3 regions of the Enterobacter sp. K510 genome follow, and region 2 is predicted to be linked to each of the others. Evidence: predicted binding sites of a transcription regulator. Region 2 holds the regulator's gene; each other region holds the start of a gene.
What was found. The regulator PurR, encoded in region 2, represses purine synthesis genes. The targets are predictions, from matches to a motif close to CANGCAAACGTTTGCNTG.

Region 1 (7,355 bases), on a different contig from region 2:
TCCACTGGCTTTCGCCGCTGGCCATGGCGGTGCGGCCATCCAGCGACGCGCCCAGCTTCAGCTGCACGTAAGGAAACCCGGTGCGCATACGCTTCAGAAAACCTTTGTTAAGATTTTCCGCCTCGCTCATCATCAGCCCGTGGCTGACCTCAATGCCTGCCTGTTGCAGGCGATACAGGCCGCGCCCGGCAACCTGCGGATTGGGGTCCTGCATCGCCGCCACTACACGAGTCACGCCCGCGTTAATCAAAGCTTCGCAACAGGGTGGCGTGCGTCCGTGATGGCTACAGGGTTCCAGGGTGACATAGGCGGTGGCGCCACGCGCCTTTTCGCCCGCCATACGCAGGGCATGGACTTCAGCATGGGGCTCGCCCGCCCGCTGGTGATAGCCTTCGCCGACAATCTCGCCGTCTTTGACAATCACACAGCCGACGTTGGGATTAGGATGGGTGGTAAAACGACCGCGCTGCGCCAGTTTCAGCGCCCGCGCCATGTACATCTCATCGTGCATGAGCTTAATCCTGTAAGCGGGCGATCTCTTCGCCAAATTCGCGGATGTCTTCGAAGCTGCGGTAAACCGAGGCGAAGCGGATATAGGCGACTTTATCGAGCTTTTTCAGCTGCTCCATCACCAGGTTGCCGATCATTTTGCTCGGCACTTCGCGCTCGCCGGTGGCGCGCAGCTGGGATTTGATATGATTCAGCGCCATTTCAACGTCATCGGCGCTTACCGGGCGTTTTTCCAGCGCGCGCAGCATGCCGTTACGCAGTTTTTCTTCGTTAAACGGCTCGCGGATCTCGTTGCTTTTCACCACGCGCGGCATCACCAGTTCTGCCACCTCAAAAGTGGTGAAGCGTTCATTACATACCAGACACTGACGGCGGCGGCGCACGGACGACCCTTCACCGACCAGGCGGGAGTCAATTACTTTGGTATCCACGGCTAAACAGAATGGGCAATGCATACGGCGTCCTGACGTTAAAATTAGCTGAAATCTATTTTAACCTGATCTGCCGTGACAACAAAGGCAAGACCGCTTTTGAGATAAAGGATCGATGGCAAGCCGGTTCGTGCAGGCTACTATTACAGGCAATGCTCTTTGCAAGGAAACCAACACGATGACAAGACGTTACCTGAAAATTTTGCTGGTCGGCAGCCTGTTTACCCTCAGCGCCTGCGCGCAGCAGAGCGAAGTCCGCCAGTTGCATCAAAGTGTCAGCACGCTTAACAAAGAAATGAGTAAGCTGAATCAGGAGACGGTGAAAATCACCCAGCAAAATGCGCTGAACGCCAAATCCAGCAGCGGTGTCTACCTGTTGCCTGGCGCGAATACCCCTGCCCTTCTGCACAGCCAGATCGGTATGCTGAAGATGTCGCTGGTGAACATCGCTCCTGATGCGAACGGCACGCGCGTGACGCTGCGCATTCAGGGCGAATCGAACGATCCGCTGCCAGCGTTTAGCGGTACGGTGGAATGGGGTCAGATCCAGGGCACCACCAACGATTATCAGGAAGTGAACGTGCAAAACCAGCTGATTAACGCCCCGGCCAGCACCCTGGCGCCGAGCGACGTTGATCTGCCGCTGCAGCTTAACGGCATCACGCCGGACCAGCTGGGCTTTGTGCGTGTCCACGATATTCAGCCCGCCACCAATCAGTGATCCTGTTCAAGGGCGAGCCACTCGCCCTTTTCCCTCCCTTCCCGCCTTTTTCCACGAAATATTTGCAAGACAGATGAATCTCAGTACAATCCCTGCGTTTTATATACGCAAACGTGAACGCAATCGATTACGTGCGTAATAGATATGTGAAACAACACATATTTTTGTGAGCATGGATACTTATAATAGGCTCGCTGAAATACGAAACATTTAGAAACTCAATACGCGCGTTCTTTCGCTCCCGCAAGGGAACCTAATCAGTGGCTAAACTATGAAAAAAACATTACTCGTCGCCGGTGCAGCACTGGCTCTCTCCTCCTCATTCGCAGTCAATGCGGCAGAAAATGACAAGCCGGAGTTCGTTTCCGACTGGTGGCACCAGAGCGTGAACGTGGTAGGCAGCTATCACACCCGTTTTGGACCGCAGATCCGTAACGATACCTACCTGGAATATGAAGCATTTGCCAAAAAAGACTGGTTTGATTTCTATGGTTACCTGGATGCGCCGGTATTCTTCGGTGGTAACACCGATGCCCGCGGGATCTGGAACCATGGTTCGCCGCTGTTTATGGAAATCGAACCGCGTTTCTCTATCGATAAGCTGACCGGCGCCGATCTGAGCTTCGGTCCGTTCAAAGAGTGGTATTTCGCGAACAACTACATCTACGACATGGGCCGCAACGCCTCTGGCCGTCAGAGCACCTGGTACATGGGTCTCGGTACCGACATCGATACCGGCCTGCCGATGAGCCTGTCACTGAACGTATATGCGAAATACCAGTGGCAGAACTACCTGGCGGAGAACGAAAACGAGTGGGACGGCTACCGTTTCAAAGTGAAATACTTCGTGCCGATCACCCAACTGTGGGGCGGTAACCTGAGCTACATCGGCTTCACCAACTTTGACTGGGGCTCGGACCTGGGCGATAAGAGCAGCTATGCGATGAACGGCATCAAGCAGCGTACCAACGACTCCATCGCCTCCAGCCACATTCTGTCCCTGAGCTACGATCACTGGCACTACTCGGTAGTAGCGCGTTACTGGCACAACGGCGGTCAGTGGAATGATGATGCAGACCTGGTATGGATGAAAGAAAACGTCCGCTCTACCGGCTGGGGTGGTTACCTGGTGGCAGGTTATAACTTCTGATTTGTCTGTCAGCCCCATCGAAAAGCCAGCTTAACCGCTGGCTTTTTTTTGCCCGTAAAACGCAGGCGAAAAAAAACCGCAGCGCTGAGGCTGCGGTTTTCAACGCAGAGCGTCGGTTTACGGCAGAATTGACGGTTGGTCCGCGCCTTCTTTCTCGACTTTCTGCACCAGCAGGTGTTCACGCTTCATGCCCAGTTTCAGCGCCAGCGCTGACGCGACATAAATCGACGATGCAGTACCGATGGACACACCGATCAGCATGGTCAGTGAGAAGCCCTGCAGCATGGCGCCGCCAAAGAGGTAGAGCATCAGGATCACCACTAAGGTGGTTCCTGAAGTGATCAACGTCCTGTGCAGCGTCTGGGTCAGGGACACGTTAAAGATTTCGTACGGCGTTCCGCGACGGATCTTGCGGAAGTTTTCACGAATACGGTCCGAGACCACGATGCTGTCGTTCAGCGAGTAACCGATCACCGACATCAGCGAGGCGACAATCGTCAGATCCACTTCGATATGGAACAGCGACAGTACGCCCATGGTGATGATAACGTCGTGCGCCAGCGCGATAACCACACCGGCCGCCAGACGCCACTCAAAGCGGAAGCCGACGTAAACCAGGATGGAAATCAGCGCTACCATCAGCGCCATCGCACCGGTCTGCGCCAGGTCCGCACCCACGCTCGGGCCGACGAACTCGATACGTTTCACCGCGGCATTCTGGCTGGTCGCTTCGTTAATCACGCTCACGACCTTGCTGCCCAGCACCTGACCACCGGTTTCACCCTCGGCAGGCGGCATACGCACCATGATGTCGCGACTGCTGCCAAAGTTCTGCAACAGCGGATCGGCAAAGCCGGCTTTTTCCAGCGCTTCACGCATCTGATCCATATCGGCCGGTTTTTCCAGCGAGATTTCGATAACCGTACCGCCGGTAAAATCCAGACCCCAGTTAAAGCCTTTCACGCCAATAATGATAATTGACAGGATCAGCAGAAAACCGGAGATACCGAAGGCCCAGTAATCCCAGCGCATAAAGTCCCAGACTCTACGGCCGTGGTTCAATTGTTCAACAGTATATTCCTGTGCCACAACGCACTCCTCAGATAGACAGCTTGTTGATGCGTTTGCCGCCGTACAACAGGTTTACGATGGCACGGGTGCCGACGATCGCGGTAAACATTGACGTCGCCACACCGATACCGGTAGTAATGGCGAAGCCTTTAATGGCCCCGGTGCCTACGGCATACAGGATGATGACCTTAATAAGCGTCGTGACGTTGGCGTCAAAAATGGAGCTGAACGCGCCGCGATAACCTTCGTCAATCGCCTGCTGGACGCTACGCCCGTTGCTCAGCTCTTCTTTGATACGTTCGTTTATCAGTACGTTCGCATCCACCGCTACCGCAAGGGTTAAGACGATCCCCGCGATACCCGGCATGGTCAGCGTCGCCCCTGGCAGCAGGGACATGATGCCGACAATCAGCACCAGGTTGGCGATCAGTGCCGTGGTGGCGATCAGGCCAAACTTCTTATAGAAGAACAGCATGAAGATGATGGAGACCGCCAGACCCGCCAGACAGGCTTCCAGACCCTGGGTGATGTTCTGCATACCTAAGGTCGGGCCAATGGTACGTTCTTCAACGATCTGAATCGGCGCAATCAACGCACCCGCACGCAGCAGCAGCGACAGCTGACGCGCTTCGTTAGGATTATTGATGCCGGTAATACGGAAGCTGTTGCCGAGGCGAGACTGAATGTTGGCGACGTTAATCACCTCTTCCTGTTTCACCAGTACGGAACGACCGTTCGCATCTTTTTTACCGCTGTCTTTGTACTCCACAAACAGGGTCGCCATCGGTTTGCCGATGTTGTCCTTGGTGAAGTTAGACATGATGTTACCACCTGCGCTGTCGAGCGAGATGTTAACCTGCGGCTGGTTGTACTCATCCTGGCTGGAAGTGGAGTCGGTGATATGGTCACCGGTCAGGATCACGCGTTTGTACAGCACAACCGGCTGGCCTTCGCGCATCTGTTTCACTTCTGAATCGCCCGGTACACGGCCAGACGCCGCCGCCGACTGATCGACGTTGGTGTTCACCAGACGGAATTCGAGGGTCGCGGTTGCGCCAAGAATTTCCTTCGCACGCGCGGTGTCCTGAATACCCGGCAGTTCAACCACGATGCGGTCTGCGCCCTGACGCTGTACCAGCGGCTCGGCGACACCCAGTTGGTTGACACGGTTACGCAGGATGTTGATGTTCTGCTGTACCGCATATTCACGCGCTTCGCTCAGACGCGCATCGGTCATGACCGCGCGCAGGGCGTTGCCGCTCTGGCTGGTGATCACCATGTCGCGGTGACGGGCAGTCAGGTAAGTAATCGCCTGATCGCGCGCTGCGCTGTCGCGGAACACAATGCTCACGCCATAGTTATCTTCCTTACGCACGTTGGTGTAAGGAATGCCTTTTTCGCGTAAATCGCTACGCAGGCTGTCGGTATTTTGTTCCTGCAGTTTGCCGAGCGCGGTGTCCATATCCACTTCCATCAGGAAGTGCACGCCACCACGCAGATCCAGACCGAGTTTCATCGGCTCTGCTTTGATGGAGGATAACCAGCGCGGAGTAGCAGGTGCAAGGTTCAGCGCCACGACATATTTGTCACCCAACAGGCTGAGCAGCGCTTCACGCGCGCGCAGCTGCGTATCGGTGGAGTCGAAACGCGCAAGAATAGCGCCCTCTTCCAGTGCCACAGACTTAGCAGTGATTTTTTCTTGTTTTAAGGTGTTCTGGACCTGGATCAGCGTTTGCTCACTGGCGGCGACGCCGCGCGCACCAGTGATCTGAACTGCCGGATCCTCACCATACAGGTTGGGAAGTGCGTATAGCAGGCCGACGATAATCACGACGACCAGCATGATGTACTTCCACAAAGGATAACGGTTTAACACGGCACTTCCCTTTGGGAAAACGAAAGATTACAGCGCCTTCATCGTGCCTTTCGGCAGAACGGCAGCTACGAAGTCACGTTTGATAACCACTTCAGTGGTGTCATTCAGGGCGATAGCAATGTAGCCAGTTTCCGCTACTTTGGTCACGCGACCCACCAGGCCACCGTTGGTCAGCACTTCATCGCCTTTAGCGATGGAGTTCATCAGATTCTTGTGCTCTTTGGTACGTTTTTGCTGTGGGCGCAGGATCATGAAATAGAAGATCAGGCCAAATACAACCAGCATCAGGATCAAAGACATCGGGCTGCCCTGCGCCGGTGCGCCCGTTGCTGCTACGGCATCAGAAATAAAAAAGCTCATTCAAATTCCCTCATTATTAAAATTAATCAACGTTCAAAGGTGGAACATCACGACCCTGACGCTGGTAAAAATCGGTCACGAAGCTCTCTAATTTACCCTCTTCGATAGCCTTGCGTAAACCAGCCATTAAGCGCTGGTAATAGCGCAGGTTATGAATGGTATTAAGACGCGCGCCCAGTATTTCGTTGCAACGGTCAAGATGATGCAAGTAAGCGAGTGAATAATTGCGACACGTATAGCAATCACACTCTTCATCAAGCGGGCCGGTATCGCTCTTGTACTTCGCGTTACGGATTTTCACCACGCCATTGGTGACAAACAGATGGCCGTTACGCGCATTACGCGTCGGCATCACGCAGTCAAACATATCAATGCCGCGACGTACGCCTTCCACCAGATCTTCGGGTTTACCCACACCCATCAGGTATCGTGGTTTGTCTGCCGGGATCTGCGGGCACACATGCTCCAGAATACGGTGCATGTCTGCTTTAGGTTCACCCACAGCCAGACCGCCGACAGCGTAGCCATCAAAGCCAATCTCTACCAGACCTTTGACGGAGATATCACGTAAATCTTCGTAAACGCTGCCCTGGATAATACCGAACAGCGCATTTTTGTTTTGCAGCGAATCGAAACGGTCGCGGCTGCGCTTCGCCCAGCGTAAGGACATTTCCATGGAACGCTTGGCGTAGTCCCAGTCAGCCGGGTATGGCGTACATTCGTCGAAGATCATCACGATGTCGGAGCCGAGATCGTACTGGATCTCCATGGATTTTTCCGGATCGAGGAAGATCGGATCGCCGTTGATCGGGTTGCGGAAATGCACGCCCGCTTCGGTGATCTTACGAATATCGCCGAGGCTGAAGACCTGGAAACCGCCGGAGTCGGTCAGAATCGGGCCTTTCCACTGCATAAAGTCATGCAGATCGCCGTGCAGCTTCATGATCTCCTGACCCGGACGCAGCCACAGGTGGAAGGTGTTGCCGAGGATAATCTGTGCGCCGGTGTCCTGCACTTCTTCCGGCGTCATGCCTTTTACGGTGCCGTAGGTGCCCACGGGCATAAAGGCCGGTGTTTCCACCACGCCGCGATCAAACACCAGGCGGCCACGGCGGGCGCGTCCGTCTGTCGTATCTAATTCGAATTTCATTTTTTCTCCATACGCCGGAAAAACAGTCCAACGCGTCAATCAAAGCGCCGCGGAACTATTCCCCGACGCGCTCAGAAATTGCCTGC
Region 2 (7,355 bases):
CCCCAGGCCAAAGAAGGCGCCGTGGTTAAGACTGGTGATAATGCGCGACAGCAGCAGCGTGGTGTAATCCGGTGCAATGGCCGACAGTACATTACCGAGGGTGAAAATCGCCATCAGGAAGATCAGCGCGTTACGGCGGGCGCGGTGCGACAGCAGCAGCGTCATCAGGGGGGCGCCCACCATCACGCCGATCGCATAGGCGCTGATCAGCATGCCGGCGGCAGGGATCGAGACGTCAACGCCACGGGCGATTACCGGCAGCAATCCCATGGGTGAAAATTCAGTTGTACCTATCCCAAAAGCCCCGATTGCCAGTGACAGCAGGGGAAAATTTATCTTCATTATTACATGACTCCAGTAATGCGATGGCGTACAGAGCGCCTCGCGGTGAAGTCAAAAGCATGACATTAATCACAAAAAAACAGAAGTTAATGAAGTGACAAAAGATTATTGCAAATTTGATAACAATCGGCGGGAATGAAAAAGAGAGGGAGAGCGCTCTCCCTGCTCTGGATCAATTAAAAGCGGCAGTCATTGCGCCAGCAACGATCAGGCTGAGCACGATTACGGTAGTAAACAGCGAATACTTCAGATTGCTATCCATCATTTTTTCTCCTTTGTTAACCCCCACAAAAAGTGAGATTGCTCATTTTTGCACAGTTAAACGCAAAAATCTTCTCTGTTTTAGATTGATAACCATTTTTAGGCTTCCCCTTTTCATCAAGATCAGCCAGAATTCCACGCTAAATTTATTCGCGTACCGGCCACTGACCCCTCCTGACGTCCTGTGTTGTTTTCCCGGCGTATCGCAACCTGAAAATGTTGCGCGAAGGGTTTTTTAAGGCAAACGTTTACCTGTAGCAGTATCAGGAGCTTAAGATATGGTCTGGAGTGAGATCTAATGGCAACAATTAAAGATGTAGCGAAACGCGCAAACGTTTCCACTACAACCGTATCACATGTTATTAACAAAACCCGTTTTGTTGCGGAAGAAACGCGCAACGCGGTGTGGGCAGCTATCAAAGAGCTGCATTATTCCCCGAGCGCGGTGGCGCGCAGTCTGAAGGTTAACCATACCAAGTCGATTGGCTTGCTGGCGACCAGCAGCGAAGCGCCCTACTTTGCCGAAATCATTGAAGCTGTTGAGAAAAACTGCTTCCAGAAGGGCTATACCCTGATCCTCGGCAACGCCTGGAACAATCTTGAAAAGCAGCGCGCTTATCTGTCGATGATGGCGCAAAAGCGCGTCGACGGCCTGATGGTGATGTGTTCTGAATACCCGGACCCGCTGTTGCGCATGCTGGAAGAGTACCGTCATATCCCGATGGTGGTGATGGACTGGGGCGAAGCGAAAGCGGACTTTACCGATTCGGTGATCGATAACGCCTTTGAAGGCGGCTATATGGCGGGCCGGTATCTGATCGAACGCGGCCACCGTGAAATCGGCGTCATTCCGGGCCCGCTTGAGCGTAACACCGGCGCGGGCCGTCTGGCGGGCTTTATGAAAGCGATGGAAGAAGCGCTGATTAAGGTGCCGGAAAACTGGATCGTGCAGGGCGACTTTGAGCCGGAATCCGGCTACCGCGCCATGCAGCAGATCCTCTCCCAGCCGCATCGTCCGACCGCAGTCTTCTGCGGCGGCGACGTGATGGCGATGGGCGCGCTCTGCGGGGCTGATGAAATGGGTCTGCGCGTGCCGCAGGACGTGTCGCTGATTGGTTATGACAACGTGCGCAACGCCCGTTTCTTCACCCCGGCGCTGACCACCATTCACCAGCCGAAAGACTCGCTGGGCGAAACGGCCTTCAATATGCTGATGGACAGGATCGTCAGCAAGCGTGAAGAGTCGCAATCCATTGAGGTGCACCCGCGTCTCATCGAACGCCGCTCGGTCGCCGACGGCCCGTTCCGCGACTATCGCCGCTAAGCCTGCCGGGAGCCAGTCACTCTGGCTCCCGCAACCACTCTTTATTCAGCGTCTCGCTGTCTCCTAAATAATCCAGCAGCCAGCTTAAGGCGGGCGAATTATCCTTTTGCTGCCACGTCAGGCAACAGGCGGCATCCGGGAAGGGATTTTCAAGCGGCAGCGCCACCCACTCTCCGCGATCAAGCCAGGGCCTGGCAAAATGCGCCGGTACCATGCCGATACACAATCCCGCCGACAAACAGGCCGCCGAGGATTCCCAATCGGGCGCGATGATGCGCCGCTGGTTATCCAGCAGCCAGGTAATACGCTTGGGCAGCGAGCGGGAGGTGTCCTCGCGCACCAGCGACGGCCAGTTGCGCAAGGTGTCATCGCTCAGCGGCCCGTCCATCGCCGCCAGCGGGTGTTCACGGGATACCACGCACTTCCAGCTCAATTTCCCCATATCCCGGAAGGCGTAGCGCCCGCCCACCGGCACCGCCTGGGTCGCGCCAATCGCCAGTTCCACGCGGCCATCCGCCAGCGCGTCCCACACGCCGTTGAATACTTCCTGAAAGACGATCAGCTCCACATCCTGAAAGTGGCGGTAGAAATCGACGATCATTTGCCTGCTACGTTCGGGCTTAACGATATTGTCCACCGCGATGGATAACTGCCCCCGCCAGCCGTTGGCGATCTGCTGACACTGCTGACGGGTGATCTGCATTTTTTTGATAACAGATCGCCCTTCCTTTAAAAACCAGCGTCCGGCGGGAGTAAGCACCACGTCACGGTGACGGCGCTCGAACAGTGGCACCGCCAGCCACTCTTCCAGCTGCCGCACCGTATAGCTCACCGCCGATGGGACCCGGTGGAGTTCCTGCGCGGCGGCGCTGAAGCTGCCGGTTCGTGCCACCGCATCAACCACTTCCAGTGAATATTCTGACCACATGTTCTGCCTGCAAATTTTTTGAATGCAATGTGCAAATATTAGCGTTTCACAACCGTCATTGCACTCCCTACACTCTGCCGCTCTGCTCACCTGCCAAAACAAGAGAACGTGACATGAAACCTGGAAAAGGATTTTTAGTCTGGCTGGCGGGGTTAAGCGTACTGGGCTTTCTGGCTACAGATATGTATTTACCCGCCTTCGCCGTTATTCAGAATGATCTTCAAACCCCGGCGGCTGCTGTCAGCGCCAGCCTGAGTCTGTTTTTAGCCGGATTTGCGGTTGCGCAACTGGCGTGGGGTCCGCTGTCCGATACTTATGGTCGCCGCCCGGTGCTGTTAAGCGGTCTGGCGCTCTTTGCCGTCGGCTGTCTGGGCATGCTGTGGGTGCGCGACGCCACCTGGCTGCTGGTGCTGCGTTTTATCCAGGCGATCGGCGTCTGCGCCGCCGCCGTCACCTGGCAGGCGCTGGTGACGGATCACTATCCGGCACACCGCACTAATCGTATCTTCGCCACCATTATGCCGCTGGTGGGTCTCTCTCCGGCCCTTGCGCCGCTGCTGGGCAGCTGGATCCTCGCGCATTTTTCCTGGCAAATGATTTTTATGACGCTGTTTGTCATTACGCTGGTGCTGATGCTGCCCGCGCTGCGCCTGAAGCCGGTGGTAAAAAAAACCACCAGCAGCGACGTGCCGCTGACCTTTGCCACCCTGCTCCGTTCCCGGGATTACCGCGGTAACGTGCTGATCTACGCCGCCTGCTCCGCCAGCTTCTTCGCCTGGCTGACCGGCTCGCCCTTTATCCTCAGCGAAATGGGCTACGGCCCGGCGGCCATTGGCCTGAGCTATGTGCCGCAAACCATCGCCTTTCTGATCGGCGGCTATGGATGCCGCGCAGCGCTGCAAAAGTGGCAGGGTAAAAAGTTACTGCCGTGGCTGCTGGTGTTCTACGGTCTGAGCGTGGCGGGTACCTGGATAGCCGGGCTGGTGGCGGGTCAATCCCTCACTGCGCTGCTGGTGCCCTTCTGCGTGATGGCAATGGCGAACGGCGCCATTTATCCCATTGTGGTGGCCCAGGCGCTGCGCCCGTTCCCGCAGGCGACCGGACGTGCGGCGGCGCTGCAAAATACCCTGCAACTGGGGCTCTGTTTCCTTGCCAGTCTGGTGGTGTCCGCGCTTATCGGCACGCCGCTGTTGACCACCACCAGCGTAATGCTGATCACCGTATTACTGGCCGCTGCCGGTTACCGGATGCAGCGTCATGGTGTAACAGACGCGGATGCTGAAACCGCCTCTGCATAGTTCACCGGGCAACTATGTTACAAACCAGTGATTAGGTTGCTAAGAATTTACTATTGTATCTGCCGGATCTGAGGCCTATACTCATTTCCGGCACATATAATTACGATAAATATTATGCAGTAACAGGCGCAGGATGACGCCTCTCTCACCACGGATGGCCTTTTCGGCAAGGGTAATCTCCCTTCCTCTGTTCTACGTCGGATTTCTGGCTCGCGGACCATTCCGTGAGATTTCTCACAAACCCTAAAAAGCGACTACGCTGTTTGAAGGTTCTGATCACATACAGGTGATGGAGAAGCTATGAGTTCATCGTGCATAGAAGACGTTAACATACGGGATGATGACTGGTTTCGTATCGTAAGCGAACTGCTTGGCCGGGCGGGGATCACAATCAACGGTTCGTCCCCGGCAGATATTCAGGTCAAAAATCCTCATTTTTTTAAACGCGTGCTGCAGGAAGGATCGCTGGGGCTGGGTGAAAGTTATATGGACGGCTGGTGGGATTGCGAACGGCTGGACATTTTCTTCAACAACGTCCTGCGTGCCGGTCTTGAAAACCAGCTCCCGCACCATCTCAAAGATACACTGCGTATAGCGGGCGCCAGATTATTTAATTTGCAGAGCAAGCGCCGGGCATGGATCGTCGGCAAAGAGCATTACGATTTGGGTAATGATCTGTTCAGCCGCATGCTGGATCCGCAAATGCAATACTCTTGCGCCTACTGGAAGGATGCCACGACGCTGGCAGACGCCCAGCTTGCCAAGCTAAAACTGATTTGCGAAAAGCTACAGCTCCAGCCCGGAATGCGTGTGCTCGACATCGGCTGTGGCTGGGGTGGGCTTGCGCAGTACATGGCGCAGCACTATGACGTCAGCGTGGTGGGCGTGACGATTTCTGCGGAACAGCAAAAAATGGCGCAGGAACGCTGTCAGGATCTCGATGTGACTATTTTGCTCCAGGATTATCGCGATCTTAACGAGCAGTTTGACCGCATCGTCTCTGTCGGCATGTTCGAACACGTTGGTCCTAAAAACTACGCCACCTATTTTGAGGTTGTCGATCGCAATCTGAAACCTGACGGCCTGTTTTTACTGCACACTATCGGCTCGAATAAAACCGACCACCACGTCGATCCCTGGATCAATAAGTACATCTTCCCTAACGGCTGCCTGCCGTCGGTGCGGCAGATCGCCACCGCCAGCGAGCCGCATTTTGTGATGGAAGACTGGCATAACTTCGGTTCGGATTATGATAAAACGCTGATGGCCTGGCACAGCCGTTTTCAGGCCGCCTGGCCGGAGATTGCCGGCAATTATTCTGATCGTTTCAGAAGGATGTTCAGCTACTATCTCAATGCCTGTGCGGGGGCGTTCCGCGCGCGGGATATTCAGCTCTGGCAGGTGGTGTTCAGCCGGGGCGTGGAAAACGGCCTGCGTGTGGCGCGTTGATAAAAAACCCCGGCTTGCCGGGGTTTTTTGTGGAATTTACTCGTCGCGCTCAACCACCACCACCCGGGCCGCCATTACGCGTTCGACGGTGTCCACCACCGCCTGGGTCTGGGGATCGATTTCGATATTGACGCGGCTGCCCAGTTTTTTGCTGCTGAGCGTGGTGCGCTCCAGCGTTTCCGGGATCAGGTGCACGCAAAAGCGCGTCGGCGTCACCTCGCCTACCGTCAGGCTAATACCGTCAATACCGATAAATCCTTTATAAAGAATATACTTCATCAGCGTCGGATCCTGGACTTTAAACCAGATCTGACGATTATTTTCTGACGCCAGGATCTTAACCACTTCCGCGGTAGTGATAATATGACCTGACATTAAATGTCCGCCAATTTCATCGCTGAATTTTGCCGCACGCTCAACATTCACATAATCGCCGGGGGCTAATTCACCGAGATTGGTAATACGCAGCGTCTCTTTCATTAAGTCGAAACTGATAAGGTTGCCGTTAATTTCCGTTACGGTCAGGCAGCAACCGTTGTGCGCCACGGACGCGCCCGTCTCCAGACCATCCAGCATGGTGTCTGGCAGCGCCACGACGTGCGTGCGGAAATTGGGTTTCTCATCAATGGACACCACTTTTGCCGTGCCCTGTACAATACCGGTAAACATGCCTGGTGCTCCTGTATCATTAATTCGGTTAACCGAGTTTATACCAGCACAATAACAGGTGAAAAATGAGGTTGCCAGTCTCGGCACTTATTACGCTGTTTTTTCTCTGGATTAATCGCATTTCCCCGCTACAATGTACTGGTTATTTCTCCTGCAAATCTTTTGCTGCCAGTAACGGCGGCTATTCAGTTTTTCATATAACTACAATTCAACAGGTGTTCACGTGCAGAAGTACTTTCTTGAAGCGCGTCAGTTATTAGCACTGGCAATCCCGGTGATCATTGCGCAAATCGCCCAGACCGCGATGGGTTTCGTCGATACCGTGATGGCGGGCGGCTACAGCGCCACCGACATGGCGGCGGTGGCTATTGGTACCTCTATCTGGCTGCCCGCCATTCTTTTTGGTCATGGGCTGCTGCTGGCGCTGACGCCGACGGTTGCGCAACTGAACGGCTCCGGCCGCCGCGACCGTATTGCCCACCAGGTACGCCAGGGTTTCTGGCTGGCGGGCGGCGTGTCGGTGCTGATCATGATCGTGCTGTGGAACGCGGGTCATATCATTCATGCGATGCACAATATCGATCCCGAACTGGCGGACAAAGCGGTGCGCTATCTGCGCGCCCTGCTGTGGGGCGCGCCTGGCTATCTGTTCTTCCAGGTGGCGCGTAACCAGTGTGAAGGGCTGGCGAAAACCAAGCCCGGCATGGTGTTTGGTTTTCTCGGCCTGCTGGTGAATATCCCCATCAACTATGTGCTGATTTATGGTCATTTCGGTATGCCTGAGATGGGCGGCGTCGGCTGCGGCGTGGCGACGGCAACGGTGTACTGGATGATGTTCGTCTGCATGGTCTCCTACATTAAGCGCGCGCGCTCCATGCGCGACATCCGTAACGATATGCGTTTTGGCAAACCGGATCCCGCCGTGCTGCTGCGCCTGGCGCAACTGGGGCTGCCCATCGCCCTCGCGCTGTTCTTTGAGGTGACGCTGTTCGCCGTGGTGGCGCTGCTGGTGTCGCCCCTTGGCATTGTCGATGTGGCCGGGCACCAGATCGCCCTTAACTTCAGCTCGCTGATGTTCGTCCTG
Region 3 (7,355 bases), on a different contig from region 2:
GGCTTTATCAATGGCGTCGGCGGTCGCGCCAATCATGGTCACGCCGAATTCTTCCAGTACGCCCTGACGTTCCAGCTCCAGCGCGCAGTTCAGCGCCGTCTGGCCGCCCATGGTTGGCAGCACCGCGTCCGGACGCTCTTTTTCGATGATTTTGCGCACCACTTCCCAGTGGATAGGCTCAATATAGGTGGCATCGGCCATTTCCGGGTCGGTCATGATGGTGGCCGGGTTAGAGTTCACCAGAATAACGCGGTAACCCTCTTCACGCAGCGCTTTACACGCCTGCGCGCCGGAATAGTCGAACTCACAGGCCTGGCCGATAACAATCGGGCCAGCGCCAAGGATCAGGATGCTTTTTATGTCTGTACGTTTTGGCATGGCTTTTATGGCTCCTGATTATTTGGCGACAGAACGGTAAGTCTTGATCAGTTCAATAAAGTGGTCGAACAGCGGCGCGGCATCGTGCGGGCCGGGGCTGGCTTCCGGGTGGCCCTGGAAGCTGAACGCCGGTTTATCGTTACGATGGATGCCCTGTAGCGTGCCGTCGAACAGCGACTTGTGGGTCACGCGCAGGGTTGACGGCATGGTGGACTCGTCCACCGCAAAACCGTGGTTCTGGGCGGTGATCATCACCACGTTGTTTTCCACGTCTTTCACCGGGTGGTTACCGCCGTGGTGACCGAATTTCATCTTCACGGTTTTGGCACCGCTGGCCAGCGCCAGCAGCTGATGGCCGAGGCAGATACCGAACACCGGAATATCGGTGTCGAGAAACGTTTTAATCGCCTCAATGGCGTAATCGCACGGTGCCGGGTCGCCGGGACCGTTGGAGAGGAAGATGCCGTCCGGGTTCATTTTCAGCACCTCTTCCGCCGGGGTTTGCGCCGGGACAACCGTCAGACGGCAGCCGCGATCCACCAGCATGCGCAGAATGTTGCGCTTCGCGCCGTAGTCGTAGGCCACCACGTGGAACGGCAGCTCGCTTTCGGCGCGGGCTTCGGGCAGCTCGCCTTCAAGCGTCCAGCTCCCCTGCGTCCAGCTGTAGCTCTCCTGGGTGGACACGACTTTCGCCAAATCCATACCGTTAAGACCCGGGAAGGCTTTCGCTTTTTCCAGCGCCAGCGCTGCGTCCGGATTATCACCGGCGATAATGCAGCCGTTTTGCGCCCCTTTCTCACGCAGCAGACGCGTCAGCTTACGGGTATCGATATCGGCAATCGCCACGATGTTATGGCGTTTCAGATAAGAGGAGAGATCTTCCTGATTGCGGTAGTTGCTGGCAATCAGCGGCAGGTCACGGATGACGAGGCCTTGCGCATGTACCTGAGAGGATTCTTCGTCAGCAGCATTGGTGCCGACATTACCGATATGAGGATAAGTAAGAGTAACGATTTGGCGGGAGTAGGAAGGATCAGTGAGGATTTCTTGATAACCGGTCATTGAAGTATTGAAAACGACTTCCCCAACCGCCGAACCTGTTGCCCCTATGGCCCGACCGTAAAACTGGGTTCCGTCTTCCAGAACCAATAGCGCTGACTTAATCAAAACACCCTCCAGAGAATATTCACTCACTTTATTTGCATATTAATTCATAATGAGCCCGTGAATCAATGCAAATCTGCTTACCCGCGAATTTTCGGCAAACGGCGGCATTCTAGAGACAGGTGAGACAAAAGTCTACCCGATTGACCATTTTTATTTATGTTTTTGCGCCTCTGACAAACCACAGAAGGCAAAGGCAGTGAAAAGATCAGCTATATCAGGCAGGAAAACGCTTGCGCGGTTAGAAAACTGGAAATATTTGTCTGGCACCCTGCAAAACCGGACCAGATGGTCAAAATTTACATTACAGAAACAAATAAACCGAAGAAGATTGCAACTTTTAGAGGTTTAATAGAAAAATATCAATGAAGAGCAAAAATAAAGGGGCAATAAAATATTGCCCCATGTAATCAATTAATTATGATTACCACAACCACATCACGAGAGGTAATAATAGCTATAAATTGTTGAGATCCAGCACATCACGCATATCAAAAAGACCGTTTTGCTTAGATTTTAGCCACAATGCCGAGCGAACCGCACCATTGGCAAAGGTCATCCGGCTGGAGGCTTTGTGCGTAATTTCAATGCGCTCGCCGATATCGGCGAACATCGCCGTATGTTCACCCACGATGTCGCCTGCGCGCACGGTGGCAAAACCGATGCTGCCCGGCACGCGTTCACCGGTGTACCCTTCACGGCTGTACACCGCGCACGCCTTCAGATCTTTATCCATCGCCTGAGCAATGGCTTCGCCCATTGCCAGTGCCGTGCCTGATGGCGCATCCACTTTGTGGCGATGATGCGCTTCGATAATTTCGATGTCGGTGTAATCGCCCATCACTTTGGCGGCCTTCTCCAGCAGCTTAAGCATCACGTTCACGCCGACGCTGAAGTTCGCCGCAAAGACGATAGCGATGTCCCGTGCGGCCTCGCTGATGGCCGCTTTGCCCGCGTCGTCAAAGCCGGTGGTGCCAATCACCATGCCCTTGCCGTGCTCGCGGCAGAAGGCCAGATGCGCCAGCGTGCCTTCCGGGCGGGTAAAATCGATAAAGACATCAAAATCGTCTTTCACGGCCTCAAGATCGCTCTGCACGGTAACGCCGGTTTTGCCCGCGCCCGCCAGTTCACCCGCATCGCTGCCGAGCAGCGACGATCCGTCGCGCTCAAGGGCCGCGCCGAGCGCCACGCCTTCCATTGCCAGTGCCGCCTGGATCAGCTGGCGACCCATACGGCCACCGGCTCCCGCGATGGCCACGCGGATGTTTGCCTCTTGCATAGTTGTACTCTTTTGTTAATGAAATGCTGAAAAAACGTTTTCAGAGTAACCAGCCCCGCGCGGGGCGACCAGCCAAAAACGTCGATATTAGAATTTAATGATATACGCCGAAAAATATCAGTAAAAGGCATGATGATCAGCGAAAGCCGCAGGACTCCCTGACCACCAGCGCGGGCGGTAAAATAATGCGCTGGGGCGGCTCATCATTGCCCTGAATGCGACTGTACAGCAGCTCCCCGGCTTTACGGCCAATCTCTTTCGCCGCCACCGATACGGTGGTGAGCGCAGGCTGCACCAGCGCGGCTTCAGTAATATCGTCAAAGCCCACCAGCGCAAAGTCACGCCCCACTTCGCGGCCCATTTTTCGCAGCGCCTGCATCACGCCGAGGGCCACAATATCCTGATAGCAGACCGCTGCGGTGATCTGCGGGTACTGCGTCAGCAGCGCCTGCGCCACGCGCGCCCCATCGCTCTGGCTGGCCTGCGAGGTCACCAGCCAGGCCGGTTCCGGCGAAATGCCCTTCTCAAGCAACGTGCTGGTAAAGCCGCCGATGCGCTGCGCCCGGGTACCGGAGCTGGCGCTGCCGCCGATAAAGGCGATATGACGGTGCCCGAGGCCGAGCAGGTGACGGGTCGCCATTTGCGTGCCAAGAAAATTATCGGTGCCGACAAAATCAAACTGCGGATCGCTTGCCGGTCGCACCACCATGATCGCCGGAATGTTACGGCGCTTAAGGGCGTCAAAGAATGACGACGGCGTTTCCCGTGCGGCGCACAGCACCATGCCGCAGGCGTTATTGCGCATCAGGGAATCGACAAATTTTTGCTGCCGCTCGCCGGACTCCTCGCTGTTCGCCAGAAACAGCAGCAGATCGTGGCGCTCCATTTCGTGACTTAAGCCTGCGGTCATTTCGCCATAAAAGGGATTGGTGATGTCGTGCAGCAGCAGTCCGACCTGATTACTGCTGCGGTTACGCAGGTTGGCCGCCGTCTGGTTATAGACATAGCCGGACTCATCCAGCGCTTTCAGCACCCGCTGCCGCGTGGACGGGGAAATACGCCCGCGGTTACGCAGCACCATTGACACGGTCGCCGTTGATACCCCTGCCCTTGCCGCCACCTGCGCCAGCGTGATCGTCGCCATTGCCTGCTCCTCATCCTGTGAAGGTTAATCGAATAACCATAGCAGAGGCTTTTGTCCGGTGATAGTCCTCACATTCCTGGCGGTAACCGGTGTCTTAATGTGGATTCTGCCGGGTTAATCGCGTTAACCAGCCTTCATTTTTAAAGTTAATCGATTAACCTGATTAAAAACCACCCGCGCAGCAGGCACGGATGTCATTTATGGGGAGGGGTTATGTCACTACGCAGCATCACATCTGAACGCTTGATCCTGCTGGATCAGCCGTGGCGCGATCGCGCGACCATTCTGGATCAGCTTTGCCAGCGCCTGTATGACGAAGGCAAAGTCAGCGATAAGGCGGCGTTTCTGGAGGCGGTCTGGCAGCGGGAGAAGCTGTCGGAAACCGGCTTTGAACAGGGCGTTGCCATTCCTCACGGCAAATCTGCCGTGGTCGCCCGCCCCGCCTTTGCGGTGGCGCGCGTTACGCAGCCGGTGCGCGACTGGCCCACCATGGACGGTGAAGATCAGGTGGAGCTGATCTTTTTGCTGGCGGTGCCCTTCGGCGATGACGCCGGACATCTGCGCCTGCTCTCCACCCTCAGCCTGTCGCTGATGGATGAGCAGCGGGTGACGGCGCTGAAAGCAGCGGCGACGGTGGAGGATTTTCTTACGCTGCTGGATGACACCAACGCTCCCCGCGCCAGCACGCCGGTGACTGCCGGCGGCCAAAGCTTGATTGTTATCACCTCCTGCCCGGCGGGCATCGCGCATACCTATATGGCGGCGGAAGCACTGGAAAAAGCGGGCGCGGCGCGGGGCATTCAGGTATGGAGCGAAAAACAGGGGGCCAACGGCACCGAAGATGAAGTTACCGACGCGCAAATTGCCGCCGCCGTGGGGGTGATTTTCGCCGCCACCCTGCCGCCAAAAGGCAAAGCGCGTTTTAACGGCAAGCCCTATATCGCCACCTCGGTGTCAGAACCTTTAAAAGACGCAGACGGCCTGATCGACCGCCTGCTGCGCCAGCCGGACGGCATTGTCAGCGCTGACGGCGGCAACAGCGAGTCGCGCACGCGGGAGAAATCCTTTCTCGCCCGCCTGTATCAGGGTGTATCCAGCGGTATCTCGTACATGATCCCGGTGATCGTCGCCGCAGGGCTGATGATCGGCGTCGGCCAGTTAACCGCCAGCCTGCTCGGGGTGACGGATATCGGCAGCGCCAGCTATGCAAAGAGCGATAGCACCGCGCTGGTGCTCTGCCACTTTCTGACGCAGTACGGCAACATGATCATGAAGTTTATGTATCCGGTCTTCGCCGCTTACATGGCCTACAGCATTGCCGACCGCCCCGGCCTGGTGCCGGGCCTTATCGGCGGCGCCTTCGCCGGTGGCCTGCATTACACCTTCTGGTCGGTAAGCGGCGGCATTCCGTCGGGTTTTCTCGGCGCGCTGATCCTCGGCATGATCGCCGGTTTCCTTGCGGACTATCTGAATACCCATATCCGCCTGCACAAACATTTACAGGCGATGAAGCCGATGCTGATCGTGCCCGGCCTCTCTGCGCTGGCGATTTTCTTTATCAACTACAGCTTTGTCGATCCGGTATTTGGCGGCATTAACCAGTGGTTGCAGCAGATGATCGTGGCGCACGGCAGCGGCAGCACATTGATGCTGGCGGCGCTCATCGCCTCCCTCACCGCCTTTGATCTTGGCGGGCCGGTCAACAAATCCGCCGGAGCGATCGCCATCGGCCTTGCCGCCGACCATATCTATCCCCTTACCGCCCGCGTGCTGGGGATCGTGATCCCGCCCATCGGCATCGGGCTGGCGACGCTGATTGACCGCATGATCGTTCGCCAGCGCGTGTTTGATGAAAACCAGCGCATCACCGGCACCACCTCATTGATCCTGGGTTTTCTCGCCATCGGCGAAGGGGCGATCCCCTTCATGCTGAAAAATCCGCTGATTACCATTTCCATCAATATCACCGGCGCGGTGATCGGCGCGCTGACGGCCATCACCCTGGGATCGGTGCAGTGGTATCCGCTGCCCGCCATCTGGGGCTGGCCGCTGGTGCAGAACCTGCCCGCCTACCTGTGCGGCATGGCGGCGGGCATTAGCTTTATCGCCCTGACCAACGTCTTCGTGCGCTACGCGCTGATCCGCGCCGGCAAAATGCATATTGAACAGCTGAGATAAAACGATGAAAAAAGAGGTTTATGTGGTGGCGCACTGCCACTGGGATGCGGAGTGGTATTTCACCTGCGAGGACTCCCATATTCTGCTGACAGAGAATATGGATTATCTGATCCACCTGCTGGAGCGCGATCCAACATTCCCCTCCTTCACCTTTGACGGGCTGGCAGTGGTGCTGGACGAGTATTTACAGGTGCGCCCGGAAAACGGCCCGCGGCTGGAGGCGCTCATCAGTCAGCGGCGGCTGTTCGTCGGGCCGTGGTATACGCAGTGCGATTCCCTGCTGATCCGCACCGAATCCCTGATCCGCAATCTGCAGTACGGCATCGCCACGGCGCAGCGCTTTGGTCACAGTATGAACGTCGGCTATCTGCCGGATATTTTCGGCCAGCATGCGTATTTACCGGCGATTTTCGGCGATCTGGGGATCGACTACGCGGTATTGCAGCGCGGCGTGTATACCGACCAGCTTAAGGGCGATCTGAATTTCCTGTGGCGCGCGCCAAATCAAAAAACGCTGCCTGCCTGTTGTCTGTATTTCGGCTACGGGCCGGGGAAATTTTTATCCACCGAGGCGGATTATGTGGAGCACCGGCTGCTGCCGATCCTCGACCGTTTAACCGATCTTAACCGCAGCACCGACAAACTGCTGCTGCCTGCCGGTGGCGATCAGGTGCTGGCGAACGCGCAGTTTCCACAGACGGTGAAGGCGCTGAATGAACTGGACACGCCCTATCACTTTCATATGACCGATTACGAAAGTTATCTGCGTGACGCCTGGGCAGACGCGCCCTTCAGCAACGTCATTGACGGCGAGCTGGTGGCCTGTCAGAAATCGCGTATCCACCGCACCTGCCACTCCACGCGCTACGACATCAAACGCCAGACCTGGCAGACGGAGCATCTGCTGCTCGATCAACTGGAGCCGCTGATGGCGGTTGCCTCGCACCTCGGCGTGACCTACCCGCAGCCGGTTATCGACAGCATGTGGAAAACGCTGTTCGCCGCCCATGCGCATAATGGCATTGAGGCCACCAACGCCGATGCGGTGAATCAGAACATTAAAAACCGGCTGATCAGCGTCGAGCGCTCGGCGCTGAGCCTGCTTAACGTGCTGAAAAAGAAAATCAGCTATCAGATCGCCCGCCAGCTGGCGGATGAACGTCTGCTGGTGGTATTCAACTGTGACATCAGCCCGCTGCAACAGCTTGTCCG

Region 1: ACQUTD_RS07150 (nucleoside-specific channel-forming protein Tsx) is a predicted target of PurR. The motif match lies at 1,779-1,796, and genes of this name have one in related genera.
Region 3: carA (glutamine-hydrolyzing carbamoyl-phosphate synthase small subunit) is a predicted target of PurR. The motif match lies at 1,765-1,782, and genes of this name have one in related genera.

The regions. Positions count from the first base shown of each region.
Region 1 covers NZ_JBNRLQ010000003.1:362,270-369,624, forward strand. The annotation lists gene ribD (bifunctional diaminohydroxyphosphoribosylaminopyrimidine deaminase/5-amino-6-(5-phosphoribosylamino)uracil reductase RibD) at 1-511, opposite strand, end outside; gene nrdR (transcriptional regulator NrdR) at 516-965, opposite strand; gene ACQUTD_RS07145 (SadB/YajI family lipoprotein) at 1,120-1,662, shown strand; gene ACQUTD_RS07150 (nucleoside-specific channel-forming protein Tsx) at 1,934-2,812, shown strand; gene secF (protein translocase subunit SecF) at 2,930-3,901, opposite strand; gene secD (protein translocase subunit SecD) at 3,912-5,759, opposite strand; gene yajC (preprotein translocase subunit YajC) at 5,787-6,119, opposite strand; gene tgt (tRNA guanosine(34) transglycosylase Tgt) at 6,142-7,269, opposite strand; gene queA (tRNA preQ1(34) S-adenosylmethionine ribosyltransferase-isomerase QueA) at 7,325-7,355, opposite strand, start outside.
Region 2 covers NZ_JBNRLQ010000004.1:306,912-314,266, reverse strand. The annotation lists gene ACQUTD_RS09335 (MFS transporter) at 1-342, opposite strand, end outside; gene cydH (cytochrome bd-I oxidase subunit CydH) at 515-607, opposite strand; gene purR (HTH-type transcriptional repressor PurR) at 902-1,927, shown strand; gene punR (DNA-binding transcriptional activator PunR) at 1,944-2,855, opposite strand; gene punC (purine nucleoside transporter PunC) at 2,969-4,153, shown strand; gene cfa (cyclopropane fatty acyl phospholipid synthase) at 4,454-5,602, shown strand; gene ACQUTD_RS09305 (riboflavin synthase subunit alpha) at 5,639-6,271, opposite strand; gene mdtK (MdtK family multidrug efflux MATE transporter) at 6,495-7,355, shown strand, end outside.
Region 3 covers NZ_JBNRLQ010000006.1:202,272-209,626, forward strand. The annotation lists gene carB (carbamoyl-phosphate synthase large subunit) at 1-378, opposite strand, end outside; gene carA (glutamine-hydrolyzing carbamoyl-phosphate synthase small subunit) at 397-1,545, opposite strand; gene dapB (4-hydroxy-tetrahydrodipicolinate reductase) at 2,000-2,821, opposite strand; gene ACQUTD_RS12455 (Mal regulon transcriptional regulator MalI) at 2,958-3,965, opposite strand; gene ACQUTD_RS12460 (fructose-specific PTS transporter subunit EIIC) at 4,179-6,143, shown strand; gene ACQUTD_RS12465 (glycoside hydrolase family 38 N-terminal domain-containing protein) at 6,148-7,355, shown strand, end outside.